3 regions of the Bradyrhizobium sp. Ken64 genome follow, and region 2 is predicted to be linked to each of the others. Evidence: predicted binding sites of a transcription regulator. Region 2 holds the regulator's gene; each other region holds the start of a gene.

Region 1 (7,581 bases), on a different contig from region 2:
CGGCGGTGCGGACGCGCAGAGGAGTGCGAAGCCATGACGAGAGAAATCCTCATCGCGCCGTCGATCCTGGCTGCGGATTTCGCGCGCCTCGGCGAGGAGATTGCGGCGATCGACGCGGCGGGCGCCGACTGGATTCATTGCGACGTCATGGACGGGCATTTCGTCCCGAACATCAGTTATGGCGCCGACGTCATCAAAGCGATCCGGCCGCTGACGAAGAAAATGTTCGACGTGCATCTCATGATCGCGCCGGCCGATCCCTATCTCGAAGCGTTCGCGAAGGCCGGCGCGGATGTCATCACGGTGCATGCCGAAGCCGGTCCGCATCTCGATCGCTCGCTCCAGGCCATCCGCGCGCTCGGCAAGAAAGCCGGTGTCAGCCTGTGTCCCGCCACTCCCGAAAGCGCGATCGAGTATGTGCTCGATCGTCTCGACCTCGTCCTGGTGATGACGGTCAATCCGGGCTTTGGCGGCCAGTCGTTCCTCGAGTCCCAGCTCGAGAAGATCGGGCGGATTCGAAGCATGATCGGCGACCGGCCGATCCGGCTCGAGGTTGACGGCGGCATCACGCGCGATAATGCAGCGGCCGTGACCGCTGCGGGCGCCGATACGCTTGTGGCGGGGTCCGCCGTATTTCGCGGCAGGGGCAACGCGGACTATGCCGGCAACATCGCGGCCATCCGCGCTGCTGCGGAGGCCGGCAGGGTTCCGAACCGGCAACATAGTTCGGCGCAGACGATCCGAGCCGGTGAGCCCGCGCTGATCCGGTAGACTACGGGAGACAGGCGGAGCGAGCCGGTACCCGAATGGCTGTGCCAGGGTCTGCCGCTTTCGGGCATATTGAGTCCGCGCTGATTGGAACTTTCGCCCTAACACGCGTTTGCCTAGAATCAAGCGGGTCAAGCGCGCGCGGGCGCAGCAAATCTTTTGCACAACCGCCATCGCCCTGACGCAAATAAGGCCAATAAGCTCTGTGAATGCGAGGGAGGGTCTCATGGATAACGTACGTCGCTACCGCGCGCTAGCGTCCCTCTGTCGTCAGCAGGCCGCCTACCGGCCGCTCCAGAGCTGGGAACTGCTCGGCCAGGCCGAACATTTCGAATATCTCGCCGAAGTCGAACTCAAGGCGCATTTCGACGCGTGCAATGCGCCACACGACGAGGACGGCGTCGAGGCCACGGCGTGGGAGAGACCCGCCGCGGCGTGACGGTCCAAATTGTTCGAATATGACCTGAACTTGCCGACGCCGGCACCGCTCAAGGACGCGGTTGTCAGCCCGAACGACAAGGCTTGTGACCTGCCCGACCTGGATCAGCCCTCGATTAATGCGACATCAGCGTCGGGACGGTCATGGCTTCCAGCATGGCGCGGGTGACGCCGCCGAGGAACCGCTCCTGCAAACGGGAATGGCCGTAGCCGCCCATGACCAGAAGATCGAGGCTCTCATCGGCTGCCAGCGACAGCATGGTCGGCTGAATGTCAGAGCGCGCGGCCGACAGGTTGACCGTGCGGGTCGACAGTCCGCGCCGGCCGAGATGCCTTGCCAGATTGCGCGTCGAGACTTCGTCGGGAACCGTATCTGTTTCGTTGATCGCAATGATCACGATCTCCTCGGCGCGGGCCAGGAATGGTGCGGCGTCGCGCATGGCGCGCGCTGCGAGGCGGCTGCCATCCCAGCAGATGCCGATCCGTTTCGCCTTGAACGCTCCATGGAAGGTGTAGGGCAGGAAAAGCACCGGGCCGCCCGCCTGGAACAGGATCTCGCGGGGCACATCGTTGTCGAGTGATCCCTGCGCCGGATCCGGCTGGAGCACGATGCTGAGATCGTGCAGCCGCGCCATCTCGCCGAGCAAGCCGACCGCATCCCCCGGCATCTCTCCGAGCGGGTGGCATGTGTAGGAAATGCCGGCGTTCATCGCTTCGCTCTTGAACACCGCGAGCGCCGCCTCGGCGCGCTGCACCGCGCTTTCGCGCTCCATCTCGAACACAGCCGCCACGGCAGCGCCGCCCTCCATCACGTAGGCCGCGCTGGTTGCCACATAACCCACCGCGACTGCGTCCAGATGGGCGTTGAGGCCGGCCGCGAGCGAGATCGAGCCGTCGATCGCCGGGCGCATCGGGCGCTCGGTAGGGATGTGGACGAGAATGTCTTTGTACATGACGCGCCTCCGATGGACATCATCCGGTGGCTGCAGTCTTCCACGCTGCCCGGGGCCCGCGTTGAGCTGCATCAAATGTGCAGCCCTCGTTTTTTGTCGCCGGCCCCGGCCACTTTGCCAAGATTTAATGACGTGGACGGGACGCTGTAAGGTGGCAACCCCCATGTTGGGTGCAAGGCGACTTACCCAACATGGACATATCGACATGAGCGATCACGTCAATTCCGACACCACAACGTCCCGCAAGATCCTGAGACCGCGCCGGCTCGCGCTGCTCGGCACCGTCGCCGCGCTTGGCCTGGCCGTGCTGGCGACTGCCCCCGGCTCTTCGCCGTTCAGCGCGACCTCCTTCATTGCGCCCGCCCAGGCCGCAGAGACCGCCGCGACACCGCCGGGCTTCGGCGACCTCGTCAGCAAGGTCAAACCCGCCGTCATCTCGGTGCGGGTCAGGATCGACCAGGACAACGACAAGAGCGCGATGCTGCAACAGAACCGGATGGATTCAGACGAAGCATCGCCCTTCGATCAATTCTCACGGCAATTCGGCTTCCCCGGCCCGGGTGGCATGGAGGGCATGCCGCGCCACCGCCGGCAGATGATCACGGGTGAGGGCTCGGGCTTCTTCATCTCCGCCGACGGCTATGCCGTGACCAACAACCACGTCGTCGATCACGCCGAGTCTGTGCAAGTGACGATGGACGACGGCACGACCTACAGCGCGAAAGTGGTCGGCACCGATCCGAAGACGGATCTGGCGCTGATCAAGGTCGACGGCAAGAAGGATTTTCCGTTCGTCAAATTCTCCGACCAGAAAGCGCGCATCGGCGACTGGGTGGTCGCCGTCGGCAATCCCTTCGGCCTCGGCGGCACCGTGACCGCCGGCATCGTCTCCGCCAGCGGCCGCGACATCGGCAACGGCCCCTATGACGACTTCATCCAGATCGACGCGCCGATCAACAAGGGCAATTCCGGTGGCCCGGCCTTCGACATGAACGGCAACGTGATCGGTGTGAACACCGCGATTTTCTCGCCCTCCGGCGGCTCGGTCGGCATCGGCTTCGACATTCCGGCCTCGACCGCAAAGCTTGTCGTCGCACAGTTGAAGGACAAGGGCGCGGTCACGCGCGGCTGGCTCGGCGTGCAGGTGCAGCCGGTGACGTCGGATATCGCCGACAGCCTCGGCCTCAAGGAGGCGCGCGGCGCGATCGTCGACAATCCGCAGGACGGCAGCCCGGCGGCGAAGGCGGGCATCGAGGCGGGCGACGTCATCACCGCCGTCAATGGAACCGCGATCAAGGATTCACGCGATCTCGCCCGCACCATCGCCACCCTGGCGCCGGGCACGTCCGTGAAGCTCGATGTCGTCCACAAGGGCGACAGCAAGACCGTGACAGTGGCGCTCGGCGAGTTGCCGAACGAGCGGCAGGCCAGAGCCGACGAGGGCAAGTCGCAGCCAGATGCCGGCATGCCGCCGCGTCTCGGGCTCAGCCTGGCTCCGGCCGGCGACGTGCAGGGCGCCGGCCAGAAGGGCGTCGTCGTCACTGAAGTCGATCCGCAAGGTCCGGCCGCGCAACGCGGCATCCAGACCGGCGACGTCATCCTCAACGTGGGCGGCAAGGCCGTCGCCAATATCGGCGATGTCCGTTCGGAGCTGGCGCAGGCGAAATCGTCCGGCAAGCGCAGCGTGCTGCTGCAGGTCAGAAGCGCACAGGCGACCCGGTTCGTGGCGGTGCCGCTCGCATAGGGCGAACGTCGATCGGCGCAACTCCAAAAGGCGGCCTTTGGGCCGCCTTTCCTGTTCGCCTTCAGGATTTCCGCAGATCGCCGATAACATTCTCGTTAACGGCAGGGAGGATGACCCGGTTCGTCCGAAAAAGCCGTGTTCGCTCATCACAATTGCGGATCTCGTACGGACTCGGCGGCAATGACGCTGCCGACGATTGCAGGCGTGGAACTTCGAACTTGCCGCCGCTGAGCCGGCCGGCAATTCGTATTTGATCGGTGCCGACATGGATCGATTGAAGCTCTCGCTGAGGACTGCGCTGCTCGTGGCGCCATTCGTGCTGTGGGGTGGAAACGCTCTCGGGCGTGACGATGGCCGCTACGCGGACTCACCTCTCAAGCCGTGGTTCGACGGCCTGCGCAGCCATCTCGGTCCGTGCTGCTCGGATGCGGATGGGTTTGCCGTCGCCGATCCCGACTGGGACTCGCACAATGGACATTATCGCGTGCGGCTCGACGGCGAATGGGTCGAGGTGCCGGACGAAGCCGTGATCACCGAGCCGAACCGGGCCGGCCGCACCATGGTGTGGCCGGTGAAGACCGCGTTCGGCGTTTCGATCCGCTGCTTCATGCCGGGCAGCATGATCTGACGGAGGTCAGCGCGACCGTTTGGAGGATTTGCGCTTCGACGTCTTCTTCGACGTCTTCTTGGTTTTCCTGGATGTCTTCTTGGACGTTTTCTTTGACGTCTTCTTGGACGTCTTCCGCTTCGCGGCTTTCTTCGGGACCTTCTTGCCCTTCTTGCGCGCTTTCGACAGGCCGATCGCGATCGCCTGCTTGCGGCTCTTCACGCGTCCGCCTCGACCGCCCGGTCCGCTTTTCGCGGTACCCTTCTTGTAGCGCTTCATCTCGCTTTCGACATCGCTGCCGGAGCTGCGCGAGTAGCGGCGCTTCTTTGCCTTGCGTGCCATGCATGTTCTCCCTTGGCAGGGGAAAACCATCCGGGACAGGCATGGTTCCGAAGCGCGCAAGCAACGTCGGGGATACGCGAGCTGGCCTAGAACGAATCCGCCAGCTCGATCTCGGCTTCCAGCACCTGAATGCGCCGCGCTGCCTCGCTGGAGGACAGATCCCGCGCATATTGCGCGGGTTGATACGCCTCTTCGCTCAGCCGTTTCAGCCGGAGGCCCTGCGCGCGCGTCATCTGCTCGGTGAGGAAAGCCTTGGCGGTGAGGGAAGTCTTGTCGGTTAGGAAAGCCTTGGCGTCGTATTTACCTTGAACCTGCATGTCGCTTCTCCCTTCTGAAATCGTGACTTGACTATATGTTCTTATTTTGTTCTAACAAGCCATGGACAACAGAATTAATGAAATTCGACGTAAAATCAGCGCCTTGAGGCTGGAAATGGCCGATATTGAGGTGTCCGTCCGCGAACTCGTCGAGCGCGATCGCGACTGCACAGAGAAGGCCCTGGCGCAGATGGATCTGCGCCAGAAAATCAATCTGCTGATCGGCGAATGGAAGGCTGCAGGTGGCGGCGATGTCCTGCCGAATGTCCGCGATAGGATGCGCCTTCGTTCCGCGAAGACATCAGGTAGTCCTCTGCGCGTGATCGCGCGCCGCTGAGAGCTTTGGGAGCGCACGGTGGAGGAAGACCCGGATGCGTACCGGATTCTAAAGCTGCGCGCCGAGATTCTCGAACTGCGCTCTGCCATCCGGCAGCTGCAACGCGAGGGGCTCGACGACGCCGCCGCCCAGCTCTTGATCGCGCGCAAGCGTGCACGACTCGATCATCTGGTGAAGGCAGATCCTGCAGCGCGCCTTAACGTCACCTGAGGCCCGACGCAGCTAACCGAGTTCGTCACGTCAAGGCAGGTAGATCAGGGCACCTTCGGCGCGCCGGCCCAGCAATAGAACGCCCGAGATCAAGCGGCCGAGGCCGGCCGGCAGATATTAGAACGAGCCACCCATGGCGATCAGCCACGCGCCTCTGATCGCGATGATGATGCCGCAGATGAGCATGATTGCGCCGAGCAGCGGCGCCGCCCGGCGCGAGAGCAATGACCGGACGTTCGTCATTCGCCACCTCGATGGATTGAATGCGGTTCAACCGATCTTTTCGGCGAACCTTCCTGTGGCCGACATAAACTGCCGCACATCCGCGTGAGGCCGGCAATCGCGCGGAACGGAAGCCGGCTCGACCGATTGACCGGGCTCCTCTCACATCAACGGAGTGTTCCATGGAGCTTCAGGGTAAGACGATCGCGATCTTGGCCACGCACGGCTTTGAACAATCGGAACTGGAAGTGCCGCGCGACCGCTTGAAACAGGCAGGCGCGACGGTCCATGTGGTCTCGCTTGCACCCGGCGAGATCAAGGGCTGGGACATGAAGGATTGGGGTCGGCCCGTGAAGGTCGACAAGACGCTCGATCAGGTATCGAGCAGCGACTACGATGCGATCGTTCTGCCGGGTGGGCAGATTAATCCTGACCTCCTACGGGTCGAGCCGAAAGCTTTGAGCTTCGTCAAGGACATCTTCAACGCGAAGAAGGTCGTTGCGGCAGTCTGCCATGCGCCTTGGCTCCTGATTGAGACAGGCATCGCCAGGGGCCGCAAGATGACCTCATACAAATCGATCAAGACCGATGTCATCAATGCCGGCGCGGCATGGGAAGACTCGCAGGTGGTTGCTGACCAGGGCGTCATCACCTCGCGCAACCCCGGCGATCTCGAAGCCTTCAGCGCCAAAATCATCGAAGAAGTGAAGGAAGGCCGGCACCTTCAACGCAGCGCAGCGTGAAGTCAGCGACTCCCGGACGGAAAAGCCCCGCGTTGTTCGCGGGGCTTTTGTCTGCCATGTCGGCGTAGATTACTTGGTGTTGCTCATGCCGCCTTTGTTGTTCGTCATGGTGCCGCCCTGGTCGGAGCCGGGACCGGAGCCGCCCTGACCGGAGGGATCAGGCCCCTTGGAGGACTTGGTGTTGGCGCCCGTAGTCTGCGACGATGACATCGAGGATCCGTGTTTTGCCTTGTGCGACTTGGCCTGCACGGCGAACGGCGCGGCGGCGAGGCCGGTTGCCAACATCACCGCAAGAGCGAGCTTGGTGGTCTTCATGTGCGGGAACTCCCTGAGTTGAATTGACGCAGGCAGCCAACCGTCATTCGTCGCGGGAGTTCCGAACAAGGGAGTTCCGGCAAATCACCAATACTTCAAGATTGCTGGTCGTTCTCTGCGAGGATGAATACGACGCCGGTGAGTGTCGCGCCGATCGCGAACGTCGTCACCAATGTGAGGGCGAAAACGACCACGGCCTGCCTTCCGCCGTGACTCAGCAAATTGGCGACGCCTGGATTGGACAGCACGAGCAAGAGGCTGAAAGCGAGCCCGAGGGCTGCGCCCATCATCGCGTGCGTCATCAGCTTGATGAGCCCGCTCGGAGAGATCAGGTCCGACTTTTTCGCGCGCATGGAACTTTATTCCGATTTCGCAAGCAACGCCTGCGATACGCGCCGGTTCCATCCGCATGAAGGAATCGTTATCGCCCGCTTCATCCGACGTTCATGCCAAGCCTGCAAGAATGACCACGCAACACGGGAACATTCGATATGGGTAAGGTGGTCTTTCTCTATCGCTCTCTGGCTTATCGTAACGCCGCGGCGGACATCCTCCGCAAGGCGCGCAAGCTGCCCCGCGGCGCGG
Region 2 (7,581 bases):
GAGATCTTCGATCCGGATGGTGCAGCGAGCGTGGCACGCGCCTGCGGCACTTTCGGTGCGGCGCACATGCTCAGTTCCGTGTCCGAGCCCGGCCTCGAGAAGACGGCCGAAGCTGCGCCCGACGCGCTGCGCCTCTACCAGCTCTATGTGCGGGGCGACGACGCCTTCGTCGCCGACGTCGTCAGCCGGGCCGAGAAGAACGCCTACGCCGCCTTCTGCCTGACCGTCGACACCGCCCATTACAGCCGTCGTGAACGTGACATCGCCAAGCGCTACGTTCGCGAGAGCCGGCTGCGCGCCACCGGCGGCGATTACCAGAAGGGTCTGGAGTGGCGGACGGTGAAGATGATCAAGGACAAGTTCAAGATCCCGCTGATCCTCAAGGGCATCGCGACGCCAGAGGACGCGCTGATCGCGATCGATCACGGCGTCGAATGGATCTACGTCTCCAACCATGGCGGCCGTCAACTCGATCACGGTCGCGGCGCCATGCACGTACTGCCGGAGATCGTTGACGCCGTGAACGGCCGCGCCAAGATCATGGTCGATGGCGGCATCTGTCGCGGCACCGACATCGTCAAGGCGATCGCGGCGGGCGCCGACGTCGTCGGCATCGGCCGGCTGCAATGCTGGGCGCTGGCGGCGGCCGGCGAAGCCGGCGTGGCGCGCATGCTGGAGCTGCTCGAAGATGAAGTGCTGCGCTGCCTCGGCCTCCTGGGTGCGACCTCGTTCGCCGAGGTCAACAAATCCTGCCTGCACCAGGCGACCGCAACCAATGCGCCGAGTGTGTTCAGCGCGTTTCCGCTGTTCGACCACGAGCCATATCGATACTGAGTGAAAGGACGCAGGTGACATCGCTCTCTCCCGGCAGCGCGGATGCGCTTCTATTCGATCTCGGCCGCGTGGTCCTCGATATCGATTTTTCCAAGGCGATCGCCTGCTGGGCGGGACATGCCGGCTGCAAGCCCGACGCCATCGTCGCGCGTTATGTGCGGGACAGCGAAGCCTATCGGTTGCACGAGATGGGGAAGATCAGCGATGAGGATTATTTCGCCTCATTGCGAGCCTCGCTCGGAATCGGCATTTCGGACGCGCAGTTCCTGGAAGGCTGGAACGCGATCTTCGCCGGCGAAATGCCTGAGATCTCCGAGCTGCTGCCGCAGGCAGCGAAGCAGATGCCGCTTTACGCTTTCTCCAACACCAACCGGCCGCACGTGGACCATTTCTCGAGGGAGTATGCCGACCTCCTCGGCCATTTCCGAGAGCTGTATTTGTCGTCCAGCATCGGCCTGCGCAAACCGGATGCGGAAGCCTTCGACCACGTCGTTGCGGCGATCGGCGTGCCCGCCGGGCGCATCGTGTTCTTCGATGATCTTGCTGAAAACATCGAGGGAGCGCGGGCGCGCGGCTTGACGGCGGTGCATGTGACCTCGCCGCGTGACGTCGGGAACGCATTGAGGGCATTGGGCATCTGACGACGATCCGTCGGCGCGAAGCCCATGGAAGTGCGCCCGACGGAACTAATTCGAAAGATTTTGGAACCAATCACTTTGTGCATTTTTATACAGAGTTCCCGGAACAGAATACCGTCTTCAGGAGTCTACAGCCCGTTGGGACTTCTACGAACGGGTGCATCACCGTGTTGGGCAAAAACTACCTCACTAGGCAGGCCTCTCTTCTCCTTGAATTCGCCAGGACAACTTCAGACTCGGACCTTTCCGCCAAGCTTGTGAGCAAGGCCGCCGACCTGAAATCCCAGGCCGATCCGCTGCCAGACAAAGACCAGGGGCCGAAGGCGCCCGACGTAACTCCCGGGCGGGCAGGGAGCTGATCAGTGGCGCTCGTCGTTCTCCTCTTGTCATGATTTTCGTCGCTTCCATGACCACTCTCCTGCCGATCCGTCACCTCGTGCCCCGACGCGCTTAATGCCGCCTTCCGGAACAATGTGAAGCGACGGGACGACTGCGCCCGCTGAGCCGTTTTTGCCTCCGCGCCCGCGCTCGGCTAGAAGACTTGCGGAACATTCGCCCGAACGTGCCGAGCAGGAGTTTTCGCCGTGGCCTTGATGCCGGTTTCTGACGCGCTTGCCGCGGTGCTGGCGGGTGCAGAGCCGCTGCCGGAAGACATGATTTCTCTCGACGAGGCCTACCATCGCGTGCTCGCGCGTGACGTCGCCGCGCGACGCACGCAGCCGCCGCAGGCGATGTCCGCGATGGACGGCTACGCGGTGCGCGCGGCCGATGCCGCGACGATCGATTCGGAGCTCACCGTCATCGGCGAAGTCGCGGCGGGCCGGCCGTTCGCGGGGACGGTCGGCGCCGGCGAGGCCGTGCGGATCTTCACCGGCGGCGTCGTTCCCGCTGGCGCGGACGCCGTCGTGATCCAGGAGGACACGGTCGCCGCCGGCAAGCGTATCACGATCAAGGAAGCCGCGATCGCCGGACGGCACATCCGCCGCGCCGGCGTTGATTTCCGCGAAGGCGACGTGCTCCTGCGCAAGGGAAGCCGTCTCACCGAGCGCGACCTCGCGCTCGCCGCTGGGATGAACCATCCGCACCTTGCCGTTTTCAGGCGTCCGAAGGTCGCCATTCTCGCCACCGGCGACGAGCTGGTGATGCCGGGCACCACGCCCGGCCACGGCCAGATCGTCTATTCCAACGGCTACGCCCTGCACGCGCTCGCCCGCAGCGAGGGCGCCGAGACCATCGACCTCGGGATTGCCGCCGACACGCTGGAGGCGACCACCGCCGGCATCCGCCGCGCCCGCGAGAGCGGCGCCGACATCCTGATCACGACCGGCGGCGCATCGGTCGGCGACCACGATCTAGTCCAGCAGGCACTGCGGGACGAAGGCATCGCGATGGCGTTCTGGAAGATCGCGATGCGGCCAGGCAAGCCGATGATGCACGGGCGACTCGGCGCAATGGGTGTGATCGGCCTGCCGGGCAATCCCGTGTCGTCCTACGTGTGCGCTTTCCTGTTCATGGTGCCGCTGATTCGCGCCCTGTCGGGCCGTTCGGTGATTCACCATCGCCGTGAACACGCCGTGCTCGGCCGCGACGTCGGCGCCAACGACCAGCGCGAGGACTATCTGCGGGCGCATCTGGAGGAGCGTGACGATGGCACACGCGTCGTTCTTCCCGTCAATCATCAGGACTCTTCGCTGCTTGCGAATCTCGCTGCAGCACAGGTACTTCTCGTGCGCGCACCATTCGCGCCGAAGGCCGAGACCGGCACGGCTTGCGAAGTGTTGCGGCTCCCCGTCTGACCGCCTCGGCAACGCGCGTTCCGCGACGTTTGCCTTGTTCACGGTAAATTAAGCAGTTGCGGAACATGTATCGAACATATAGTGTCCGTTCATGATTTGTTTCGAGCATGTGGCGGCTTATGGCCGAATTCTGCGTCTCGGAATCGGACGACATCAACCGGGGGACTTTGGTCGAGATGTTAACGCGCAAACAATACGAGCTTCTGCGATTCATCAGTGAACGTCTGAAGGAAAGCGGCGTACCGCCCTCCTTCGACGAGATGAAGGATGCGCTCGACCTGCGCTCGAAGTCGGGCATCCATCGCCTGATCACGGCGCTCGAGGAGCGTGGCTTCATCCGACGCCTGCCCAACCGCGCCCGCGCGATTGAAGTCATCAAGCTGCCGGAGCTCCAGGCGGCGGCCGGCAGCCGCCGCGGCTTCACGCCGAGCGTCATCGAGGGCAATCTCGGCAAGGTGCGTGCGGGCTCCAGCCTGCCCGCGGACGAGGGCGAACGTCCCGTGGCGGTGCCGGTGATGGGCCGCATCGCGGCCGGCACGCCGATCGAGGCATTGCAGACCCGCAGCCATACCATCAGCGTACCGCCTGACATGCTCGGCTCGGGCGAGCATTACGCGCTCGAAGTACGCGGTGATTCCATGGTCGAGGCCGGCATCCTCGACGGCGACATGGCGCTGATCCAGCGCAACGAGAGCGCTGATACCGGCGACATCGTGGTGGCGCTGATCGACGACGAGGAAGCGACGCTGAAGCGCTTCCGCCGTCGCGGCGCCTCGATCGCGCTCGAGCCCGCCAACGCAGCCTATGAGGTCCGCATCCTGCCGCCCAACCGGGTGAAGATTCAGGGCAAGCTGATCGGGCTTTACCGGAAGTACTGATAACGGAAGTACTTCATACCGGAAGTGCTTGGCGCCTCGCGCGCTTCCGATCTGCAGCGCCGGTCAGAGATTGGATCGGATGATCGTCCGCTCCGGCTGGATAGTCGTTCTGGTTCTGCACAGACTATCCGGCCCCTCCTCCGCCGCTGGCTCCTCGCGACGCCGACGAAGCGGTACCGCTTCAAACAGCACCGCTTCGCGGCTCGCGCGTTCGAGGAAACAACGACCAGCGGTCAAGTTCGACCGTTGCAGCCAAGCCGGCAATATTCGCGCATGCGCCTCCCGAATGCATCGCAAGGGGCTTTGTTCCTATTGAATTCGGGAAAGATAATGTGATCGCGGCCTGCAGAAACCAGCCGCAGATTTGCCCACAACCAAGCAGAGCGTTCGTGCTTCAACTCTGATAGAGGCCTGCGCCTCGATTGAGAGACGCGGGTTGCTATCCCAGCATGAGGAGCACCCGATGTGTGACTACAGCCTGCATGCCGTCGCGTCGCGCCCCGCCGAAGTCGGCGAGACGATCGTCACGACAAGCTTCCGCGGCACCTCGACGCGCGGCTTCGCCTCCGCAGCCGATCCGTCTGTTGCCGTCTGCCTGCTGCCGGGAACGGAGCTCGCCTTCGCCGACGACGTCCGCTACGACAATCGCTGGATCTGGACGCGCACCATCAATTCCCGCGTGGGCAAGTTCGGCAAGATCGATCCGCACGTTCCCGACCGCCATCATGACGCGATCGAATTCCCCGACGGCAAATACGTGCTGGTGACGCAGCTCGTCGAAGGCCAGCGAGCGACCGTGCTGCAACTGCCGGTGACTCAGTCGGTCACCGAGCGCGAGAACAAGGCGCAAATCATCGCCGACAGGCAGCCGACCGTCACGCACCTGCCGATCGGCTGACACAGCCGCCCTCCGGCTACGAGGTCGGAGGTCAGGATTGAATCGCCATCGCCGGCCGTGGCCGGCGAGAAGGTGTGGTTTGCGCCCGGCGAATCCGAGCGGATGCGCCAACCCACTGCATTGCTCCGCACCATCAGATCAATCGTCGGCCTGCAAGTCCGTCTCCGCGGGCGTTGCGTCCTTGATGCGGGACGCGGTCGCCTTCGGCGCAAGGCTGCCGTCGAAATCACCCTCACCGGCGCCGGCCGGCAACCAGGGGCGGCTCGTGCCTCTCGCCCTCACCGCCTGAACTACAAACCCGTCACCACGCTGCGTCAGCGCCAGGGCGCTCTGGCTGGCGAGCCGCTGCCGATCGACCACCATCGCCGCGCAATCGGACGGCGCGGGACGTGTCGTCACCACCAGCGCGGCCCGACTGCAATCGTCCGCGAGAGCGTCGACGCGCAGTGCCAGCGCGACCAGCCTCCCGTCGGCCAGTGGCGTCACGCAGCCGGATTCGTCACAGGACACGCCATCGGCCAGCGAGGCTCTGCCGGCATCGCGCGGATCGGCGTCGGCAGCGAGCCATTCCCTCAGCAGAAAGCTGTCCTTGTTGGTCCTGATCAGGTGCAGATATCCGTCCCTGCCCCGCACCGCGACGCTCGCGCCATCCCCGGCAATCAGGATGTCGGGCTGCCGCGCCGACAGTCCCCAGAGGATCGCTGCCAGCAGCACCAGGGCGCCGGACCAGCGCAGCGGCGTGCGCAACAAGCCCAGCACGATGATTCCCAGGCTCGCCGCGATCAGCGGCGCGATCCCGAACGCCGGGATGCGGCCGACCGCGCCCGGCAATGCCGCGACCCAGCGGGAGACCGCGACCATCCACTCGATGCCGATCCCCATCAGCCACCAGAACACGCTGTCCAGCCCGAACGGCGCAGCAAGCAGCCCCAACAGTCCCGCCGGCATCACCAGCGCCGAGACCACCGGCATCGCGCCGAGATTGGCGAGCACGCCGAACGGCGTGACACGGTGGAAATGGAACGCGGCATAGGGCGTAGTCGCAAGTCCCGCAATCAGCGAGGCCATGAACAGCATCGCGATCTCGCGGCCACCCCACATCGCAATGCGCGCGGTCGCCGAATGGTCCGGCGAGGCAAACAAATTGGGCATGCCGATCTGCACCAGCGCCACCAGCCCCAGCGTTGCCGCAAACGACATCTGAAAACTCGGATGCACCAGCGCTTCCGGCGCGACCGCCAGCACGATCTGCGCGGCGACAGCCAACGTGCGGAAGGTGATGGCACGGCGATCGACCATCACCGCGATCAGCACCACCGCCGTCATGAAGAACGACCTTTGCGTTGCGACCTCCGCGCCCGACAGCAGCAGGTAGAACGCGGCGGCGACCAGCGCGGCGGCGGCCGACCATTTCTTGATGGCGAAGCCGGCCGCCAATCCCGGAACCAAAGCGAGCAGCGCGCGCACCGCGAAGAACACGACACCGGCCACGACGGCCATGTGATAACCGGAGATCGAGAGCACGTGGCCGAGACCGGAGATGAACATCGCGTCGTTGACGGGCGTGGTGATCGCATCGCGTCGCCCGGTGAGCAGCGCGGTCGCGATCGCCCGGTTGTCGCCGTCGAGCGTCGCCCGGATGCGGGCATCGATCGCATCGCGCAAGCCTTGCATGAAGGCCGCATAACGCAGCCGCAAGCCGGCGGTCTCAGGGGGCGCCGCCACCGTGATGGCGCCCATTGCGAAGCCGGAGGCGCCGATGCCCTGGAAGAACATGTCGCGCGAAAAGTCGTAACTGCCAGGCCGCACCGGCGCGAGCGGCGGCATCAGCCGCGCCTTCAGCTGAACGAAGCTGCCTACCTCCGGCGCGGTGCCCTTGCGGACCGACAGGCGCACGCGCTCGAGCCTGACGTCGCTGCGCTGCGCCTCCATCGCGGTGACGCGCAGCACAAAACGATCTGTACGCTCGCGAATGTCGCGGGCCTCGACGAAGCCCGACAACGACACCGAATAGAGCGCCTTTGCCAGCACGGGGTGGGCGATGCGCGCCGTCTTCCAGGTCGCGACGGCAAAGCCGGCCGCGACCGCCGCGATCATGATGGCCGGGGCGAACAACCGGCTCCGCCGCAACAGAGCCGCGCCAAGCAGGAGCGCGACGGCGCTCGTGGCAACGACCCACAGCACCGGCTCATGATCTGCGGAGAAATAAAGCGCGATGCCGCAGCCAAACGCCACGGGCACCCACGGCAACAGCCGCCCGGCGCCAGCCTCGGCGCGTAGCCACGCGCGGAGGGTCTCGGCCAGCGATGTCCAGAGGTCGAGGCCTGCAGCCGCAAGGCCGCCCGCAGACGCGGTGCGGCCCCCGGGCCACGTCCCCGCGATCCCCTGCGACCGTACCGTCCGGCCCGGCTCCGCCATTCCCTGCACTCGATAATACGCAACGAAGCGAGAAGCTACCGGAACGTGCAGGCGGGCGGATAGCGGTACGGATCAGGAACGAAAGGGCGCGACCGCTACTTTTCCTCTTCCATCGTCAC
Region 3 (7,581 bases), on a different contig from region 2:
TGCGAAAAGCCGTTCGCCGGCTATTTCGGCCGCGACGGCGACCGGCAGCCGATCGGCAAGCATGTGCCGAAGGCGCTGATGTATGAGCGCGTGCTGGAGGAGATGGACGCCACGCGTGCCGCGATCGAGCGCACTGGAAAGCTCTTCATGTATGCCGAGGACTGGATCTACGCACCCGCGGTGACCAAGACCGCGGAGATCCTCAGAGCGACCAAGGACAAAATCCTGTTCATGAAGGGCGAGGAGAGCCATTCCGGCTCGCACGCGGCCCATGCCGCGCAATGGGCGATGACCGGCGGCGGCTCGCTGATCCGGATGGGCTGCCATCCGCTCTCCGCCGTGCTGTATCTCAAGCAGGTCGAGGCCAAGGCGCGCGGCGAGACCATCCGCGTCGCCAGCGTCAGCGGCGATGTCGGCAACGTCACGGCCGTCCTCAAGCCGGAGGAGCGCACCTATATCAAGGCCAATCCGGTTGACGTCGAGGATTGGGGCACGCTGACCGCGACGTTTTCGGACGGCACCAAGGCCACCGTGTTCTCCGGCGACATGATCATGGGCGGCGTGCGCAATCTGATCGAGACCTACACGTCAGGCGGCTCGCTGTTCGCCAACATCACGCCGAACAATCATCTGATGAGCTACCAAACCTCCGAGGAGAAGCTCGCCTCCGTCTACATCACCGAGAAGGTCGACCGCAAAACCGGCTGGCAATATGTCTGCCTCGAAGAGGAGTGGACGCGCGGCTATCTCCAGGAGATCCAGGACTTCATGGAATGCGCCGCGACCGGACGGCAGCCGCTGTCGGATCTGACGCTGGCGTATGAGACGATCAAGGTGAACTACGCGGGCTATTGGGCGGCGGAGGAGGGGCGGCGGGTGGTGTTGTAGGGGGTGATGAACTCGCTGAGCTAGCCGCAGCCGCGGTGCCAATCCTTCTCCCCTTGCGGGAGAAGGTGGCGCGAAGCGCCGGATGAGGGGTTCTATCCGCGAACACAGCTGTGAGAGGATCGCTCGCGGAGATAACCCCTCACCCGTCTCGCCGCTTCGCGGCGAGCCACCCTCTCCCGCAAGGGGAGAGGGGAAGATGGCGCCGACGCGGGCAATTTCGGCACGCCGCCATTACGTCCCGTAGGTCGATCCCTTCGGTAGCGGAAACACCGGGTCCCGCGTCCGGATGTTCGTCGGCCACACCACCGAGATGTGCTCGCCGGCGTTCTGCATCACCACTGGGGTCGAGCGCTCGTTCTGGCCGGACATCGGCGTGCCCGGCGGGAAGAATTTCACGCCATAGCCCTGGATGGTGCCGCCGGCGGGAATGTCGACGTCGAGCGCGGCCTTGCGAATGGCCTCGGGCTCGAAGCTGCCGTACTTCTCCTTGGCGACCGGCAGCACGTTGTTGAGCAAGATCCAGGTCTGGTTGAAACCCATCGAGCAATGCGGCGGCACGTCGGTGGCGCTGGTCTTGGCTTGATAGCGCGATACCATGGTCTTCGTGAGATCGCCGATGCCCGGCGCGAGCTTCGCCGGATCGAGCAGTTGCGCCGGCACCGGATCGATGTTGCAGAAATTATCGATGTCGGGGCCGAAGGTCGCGCGCAGCTTGTCGAGCTGGCTGTAGCCGGCGCCCGCGCCGAACAGCATCTTGAACCGCAGGCCGCTCTCGCGGGCCTGACGCAGGAACAGGGTGATGTCGGGGTTGTAGCCGGCATGCGAGATCACATCGACCTTGGCGCGCTTGAGCTTGGTCACGAGCACCGACAGATCGGGGGCGGAAGCCGAATAGCCTTCGCGCATCACCACCTGGATGCCCGCCTGCTTGGCATAGGCCTCGTCGGCCGCCGCGACGCCGACGCCATAAGGGCCGTCCTCGTGGATCAAGGCAACCTTGACGTCCTTCGGGTCCATGCCGAGCTTGCCCTGCGCGTGCTCGGCGACGAAGCCCGCGAAGGCCTGGCCGTACTGATCGGAATGGATCTGCGCGCGAAAGACGTATTGCAGGTTCTTGTCCTTGAACACGGCGGTCGAGACCGCGGTCGTGATCCAGAGGATCTTCTTCTGCTGCTCGACCTTCGCCGCCATCGGCACCGCATGCGCGCTGGAATAGACGCCGTTGATGATGTCGATCTTTTCCTGGCTGATCAGCCGCTCGGCCTCGTTGATGGCGACGTCGGCCTTGCTCTGCGAGTCCGCCGCGACCGGCACGATCTTGGTCTTGCCGCCGATGCCGCCCTTTTCGTTGACGAGGTCGATGGCGATCTGCGCGCCGACCGACGAGGCGACCGAGCCGCCGGCGGCGAACGGACCGGTGAGGTCGTAGATCAGGCCGATGCGCAAATTCTCGGCTTGCGCCTGGGCGCGCGTCCAATCGAGGCTGAGTGCGGCGGCGGCAGCCGCCGAGCTCTTCAGCAGCTGCCTGCGTGAAGTCGGCATCCTATCCTCCCTCAAAATCGTTTTATGACTTGGTCTTGTTATCTTTTTTCGAAGTATGGGGAGCGGGGCGGCGGAAAGTCAACATGGCGAAAGTCGGGGTCTGGCTCCGCGGCGCAGAACGCAATTGCGAAATGGGTGACGACGAGATCGCCCGCTACTGTTTCAAGCGTCGGGCGAGATAGCCGGCGGTCTTCCCGCCGGCCTCCGCGACCTCTTGCGGTGTTCCCGACGCAACGATACGGCCGCCTTCATCACCGGCACCGGGACCGAGGTCGATGATCCAGTCGCTATGAGAGACGACATCCACGTCATGCTCGACCACGACCACGCTGTTGCCGGCGTCCACGATGCGCTCGAGCTGGGCGATCAGGCGCTCGACATCGCTGGGATGAAGACCGGTGGTCGGCTCGTCCAGGACATAGAGCGTGTGGCCGCGTTGCGGACGCATGAGCTCGGTCGCGAGCTTGATGCGCTGGGCTTCGCCACCCGACAGTTCGGTCGCGGACTGACCGAGGCGGATATAGCCGAGGCCGACCTCGCGGACGACCCCCAGCGAACGGTTCAGTGTTGGATCTTCGCGGAAGAATTCGAAGGCCTCGTCGACGCGCATCGCCAGCACATCCGCGATGGATTTTCCGCGGACCTTCACCTCGAGCGTCTTGTCGTTGTAACGGGCGCCCTGGCAGGTCGGGCAGGGTGCGTAGACGCTGGGCAGGAACAGAAGCTCGACGCAGACAAATCCCTCGCCCTCGCAGGTGCTGCATCGGCCTTTTGCGACATTGAAGGAAAAGCGCCCGGCATCGTAGCGGCGGGATTTTGCCTGCGGCGTCGCGGCGAACAACCGCCGGACGTGGTCGAACAGGCCCGTATAGGTCGCAAGGTTGGACCGCGGCGTGCGGCCGATCGGCTTCTGATCGACCACCACGAGGCGATCGACCTGATCGAGGCCGGCGACGATCTTGCCACCCAATGTCTCGATCGCGGGTGCTGCCAGGCTGTCGTCATCCGCTTCCGCGGTCCGTGTATGGCCGAGATGCTCCGCCACGGCATCGACGAGGAATTGGCTGATCAGGCTCGATTTGCCCGAGCCCGACACGCCGGTCACGCTGGCGAGAACCCCGAGCGGGACATCGACGTCGAGGCCGCGAAGATTGTTGCGGGTCACACCCCGGACTTTCAGATGCGCCTTCGGTTCGCGGCGGACCGTCGGCAGCGGCTTTCGTGGATGGGCGAGATAATGGGCGGTTCGGGATTGCGCGACCTGACTGAGCCCTGCGGGCGGTCCACTATAGAGGATGTTCCCGCCGCCTTCGCCGGCATCCGGCCCGACGTCCACCAGCCAGTCGGCATGCCTGATGACCTCGATCTCGTGCTCGACCACGAAGATCGAATTGCCCGCGTGCTTGAGCCGGTCCAGCGCCCGCAGCAGCGCCTCGGTGTCGGCGGGATGCAAGCCGGCGGATGGTTCGTCGAGCACATAGACGACGCCGAACAGGTTCGAGCGGACCTGCGTCGCCAGACGCAAGCGCTGCAACTCGCCCGGCGACAGCGTCGGCGTGCTGCGCTCGCAGGCGAGATAGCCAAGCCCGAGGTCGAGCAGGACGGCCAGCCGCGCCGACAAATCCTCGCAGATGCGCCTTGCCACGACCGCCTTTTCCGACCTGTCGCTCGAGGCTTTCGCGAACGGCCTGACCACCACTTGCAGTTGCTTGAGCGGCAGATGCGACATCTCGGCGATGTTGAGGCCGGCAAACTTCACCTTGAGCGCCTCAGGCTTCAAACGCGTGCCGTGGCAGGTCGGGCAGTCCTGAGTGATCATGAATTGCGCGACGCGGCGCTTCATCATCGCACTCTCGGACTTGGCATAGGTCTGCATCACGTAGCGCTTGGCGCCGGTGAACGTGCCTTGATAGCTCGGCTCCTCCTTGCGGCGGAGGGCTCGTTTGACTTCTGCTGCAGTGTAACCGGCATACACCGGAACGGTCGGCTGCTCCTCCGTGAACAGGATCCACTCGCGGTCCTTCCTGGGTAGCTCACGCCAGGGCTTGTCCACATCGTAGCCCAGCGTTGTCAGGATGTCCCGGAGGTTCTGTCCCTGCCAGGCACTGGGCCAGGCCGCGACGGCGCGCTCGCGGATGGTCCTGGTGTCGTCGGGCACCATCGATTTTTCGGTGACGTCAAGCATCCTGCCGATGCCGTGGCAGGTCGGGCAGGCGCCTTCCGGCGTGTTCGGCGAAAACGATTCCGCATAGAGCATCTTTTGTCCGCGCGGGTAATCGCCGGCACGGGAATAGAGCATCCTGAGCAGGTTCGAGATGGTCGTCACGCTGCCGACGGACGACCTCGTCGTCGGCGCGCCGCGCTGCTGCTGGAGCGCGACGGCGGGCGGCAGGCCTTCGATGTCGTCGACTTCGGGGATCTGCATCTGGTGGAAGAGACGCCGCGCGTAAGGCGACACCGATTCCAGATATCGTCGTTGTGCCTCGGCGTAGATCGTCCCAAAGGCGAGCGATGATTTTCCGGAGCCCGATACGCCCGTGAACACGACGAGGGCGTTGCGCGGAATACTGACGTCGACGTTCCTGAGGTTGTGCTCACGCGCGCCTCGCACGCGAACGAAGCCGTCATCCTGCATCAGGCCATCGGGTTGTCTTGGTCGGTCGTCCATCTGGCTGCTCCGGCCCACGCATAGGAGGTTAACGGCAGGATCGCAGGATGGGTCCACCGATGCCAGCGTACCCGTTGCGTTCTGCACAAAACGAAGGCCCGCCGCGATTGAAGCGACGGGCCTTTCAGGGTGATGGGTGCCCAGTACCGAGCCCGGTGGCGGGCTCGGCCGGTTACTGCGACAGCTTCACGAAACTCGGAAACTTGAGCTTGCCCTCCGCGATCTTCTCGGGCCAGACCACGACCTGCTTGGAGTCCTGCCACTGGAAGACCAGACCTGACACGGTCGTCGGACCCGACTTGATGCCGTGGGTGAACTCGTCGTCCTTGCCGTAGAACTGGATGCGGCCGATCGTGCCCTCGTAGTCGGTCTTTTCGAGTTCAGTGACCATCTTGTCGGGATCGGTCGAGCCCGCGCGCTTGATCGCCTCCGTGATGAAGTAGACCTCGTCATAGGCCGTGTAGCCGGTGTAGGCCGGCGGCGAGCCGAACTTGGCCTTGAACGCCGCCGCGAACGGTTTCGTCTTGGAGGTCACGGCGACGTCGGGCGTTGCGACCGCCAGCGACGGGACGCCGTCGGCGGCACCATTGGTGTCCTTCCAGAAGGTCGGGCTCAGCGCCTGCGCGCTGATGCCGAACATCGGGACCGGCACCTGCTGGTTCTTCCACTGCACGGTCGGCTGCACGCCGACATGCGAGATGCCGGTAACGATGACGTCCGGCTTCTTGGCCTCGATATTGTTGAAGATCGGCGTGAAGTCGGTGGTGTCAGGCGAGAACCGCACGTGCTCGACGACCTTGAGGCCTGCTTTCGGAAGACAGGCCTCGTAGCCGACGTCGAGCGGCTTGGTCCAGGCGGCGTCCTCGCTCATGATCGCGACCGTCTTGAACTTGAGCTTGTCGACCAGCAGATCCTTGGCGGCGTCGCAGACGAGCTGCGCTTGCGCGGCCGAGGTCAGATAGCCGTGGAAGGTGTACTTGTTCTTCTCATAGTCGTTATGGATCGCCTTGGTGATCTCGTTCGAGGCCGCGCCGGGGGTGATCAGCGGCATCTTCAGCCGCGCCGCCCAGGGTTCGAGCGCGAGAACGACCTCGCTGATGTAGCTCGCGATCACGGCGGAGACCTTGTCCTCGCTCACCGCGCGCTGGAATGCACGCACCGAGTCGGCCGAGGAGCTCTTGTTGTCGTAGGTCACGATCTCGATCTTGCGGCCAAGAATGCCACCCTTCGCGTTGATCTCGTCGGCGGCGATCTGCGCGCCGCCAGGCGTCGCGGCACCCGCAATCGACTGCACTTCGGCGATGACGCCGATCTTGATCGGTTCGTTCGACTGCGCGTAGGCGGGAGCAGCGAGGCACAGCGCCAGCGCGGAGGCGAGGAGGAAGCTGCTGCTCAAATTCGGCGATGGTCGCATGGTCGTTCCCTTTGCTTCTTTTGTTGTTGGTATGCGCGAACTAGAGAAAATCGGCGCCAGCCTCCGCGGCGAAGCGGCCCGGATCGCCCTCCCAGACGATCCTTGCATGTTCGAGCACATAGACGCGGTCGGCATGCGGAAGCGCGAAGGTCACGTTCTGCTCGCCGAGCAGCACCGTGATCGACGTCGTCTGCCGCAGCTTCTCCAGGGCCTTGGACAGGAGCTCGAGGATGACGGGGGCGAGGCCCAGCGTGGGCTCGTCCAGGATCAGGATCTGCGGCTGCATCATCAGCGCACGGCCGATCGCAAGCATCTGCTGCTCGCCGCCGGAGAGTGTTTGCGCCATCTGGCCCTGACGCTCTTTCAGGATGGGGAACAGCTCGAACAGCCATGCGAGCTGTACCGCACGCTTGTCGTCGGCCAGATGTTGCCCGCCGAGATCGAGGTTTTCCCGCACGCTCATCTCGCCGAACAGCTCGCGCGATTCCGGGCACTGCACGAGGCCGCTGCGGGCGATCTTCGCCGGCGTCGTGCCGCGCAGCTTCTCGCCGCTGCGCACGATCTCGCCGCTATAAGGCAGGAAGCCAGAGATGGTGTTGAACAACGTGGTCTTGCCGGCCCCGTTGAGGCCGACGATCGAGACGAACTCGCCCTCATGGACGTGGATCGAGACGTTCTCCAGCGCCTGCGCCTTGCCGTAGAACACGCTGACATTCTCGACCTGGAGCAGCGGCACCTTGTCCTTGAAGCTCGTCTCGGGTCGCGCATGGGTCTCGATGGCGCCACCGAGATAGACCCGCCGCACCGTCTCGTTCTTCATGACGTCATCGGCCTTGCCCGTGACGATCTCCTCGCCGAGATACATCGCGAGCACGCGGTCGACCAGCGCCGCGACACTTTTGACGTTGTGGTCGACCAGCATCACCGCGCGGCCCTCGTCGCGAAAGCTGCGGATCAGGTCGGAGAAAACGTCGACTTCTGCGCGCGTCAGCCCGGCAAAGGGCTCGTCCACAAGCACGACCTTCGGATCGCGCGCGATCGCCTTGGCGAGCTCGAGCCGGCGCAGATC

What was found. Region 2 encodes LexA, which represses DNA repair genes until DNA is damaged. Its sites were predicted from a motif close to TGTTCNNNNTGTGTTCNG; they were not measured.
Region 1: the regulator LexA is predicted to act here: its motif matches at 5,206-5,223, upstream of AC0L2F_RS05835 (DUF3072 domain-containing protein).
Region 3: the regulator LexA is predicted to act here: its motif matches at 5,165-5,182, upstream of uvrA (excinuclease ABC subunit UvrA).

Annotation. Positions count from the first base shown of each region.
Region 1 covers NZ_JBVVPA010000002.1:568,063-575,643, reverse strand. Annotated here, with positions in the region: gene cbbX (CbbX protein) at 1-37, shown strand, start outside; gene rpe (ribulose-phosphate 3-epimerase) at 34-771, shown strand; gene AC0L2F_RS05860 (hypothetical protein) at 995-1,207, shown strand; gene AC0L2F_RS05855 (universal stress protein) at 1,323-2,159, opposite strand; gene AC0L2F_RS05850 (Do family serine endopeptidase) at 2,365-3,903, shown strand; gene AC0L2F_RS05845 (hypothetical protein) at 4,169-4,531, shown strand; gene AC0L2F_RS05840 (DUF6496 domain-containing protein) at 4,538-4,852, opposite strand; gene AC0L2F_RS05835 (DUF3072 domain-containing protein) at 4,939-5,169, opposite strand; gene AC0L2F_RS05830 (hypothetical protein) at 5,285-5,506, shown strand; gene AC0L2F_RS05825 (hypothetical protein) at 5,525-5,716, shown strand; gene AC0L2F_RS05820 (hypothetical protein) at 5,850-6,047, shown strand; gene AC0L2F_RS05815 (type 1 glutamine amidotransferase domain-containing protein) at 6,121-6,681, shown strand; gene AC0L2F_RS05810 (hypothetical protein) at 6,751-6,996, opposite strand; gene AC0L2F_RS05805 (hypothetical protein) at 7,092-7,349, opposite strand; gene AC0L2F_RS05800 (hypothetical protein) at 7,488-7,581, shown strand, end outside.
Region 2 covers NZ_JBVVPA010000003.1:170,873-178,453, forward strand. Annotated here, with positions in the region: gene AC0L2F_RS06670 (alpha-hydroxy acid oxidase) at 1-834, shown strand, start outside; gene AC0L2F_RS06675 (HAD family hydrolase) at 849-1,475, shown strand; gene AC0L2F_RS06680 (molybdopterin molybdotransferase MoeA) at 2,057-3,268, shown strand; gene lexA (transcriptional repressor LexA) at 3,445-4,146, shown strand; gene AC0L2F_RS06690 (hypothetical protein) at 4,610-5,044, shown strand; gene AC0L2F_RS06695 (ComEC/Rec2 family competence protein) at 5,183-7,462, opposite strand; gene AC0L2F_RS06700 (DUF2171 domain-containing protein) at 7,558-7,581, opposite strand, start outside.
Region 3 covers NZ_JBVVPA010000016.1:94,196-101,776, forward strand. Annotated here, with positions in the region: gene AC0L2F_RS24655 (Gfo/Idh/MocA family protein) at 1-888, shown strand, start outside; gene AC0L2F_RS24660 (ABC transporter substrate-binding protein) at 1,120-2,430, opposite strand; gene uvrA (excinuclease ABC subunit UvrA) at 2,585-5,098, opposite strand; gene AC0L2F_RS24670 (ABC transporter substrate-binding protein) at 5,271-6,512, opposite strand; gene AC0L2F_RS24675 (ATP-binding cassette domain-containing protein) at 6,553-7,581, opposite strand, start outside.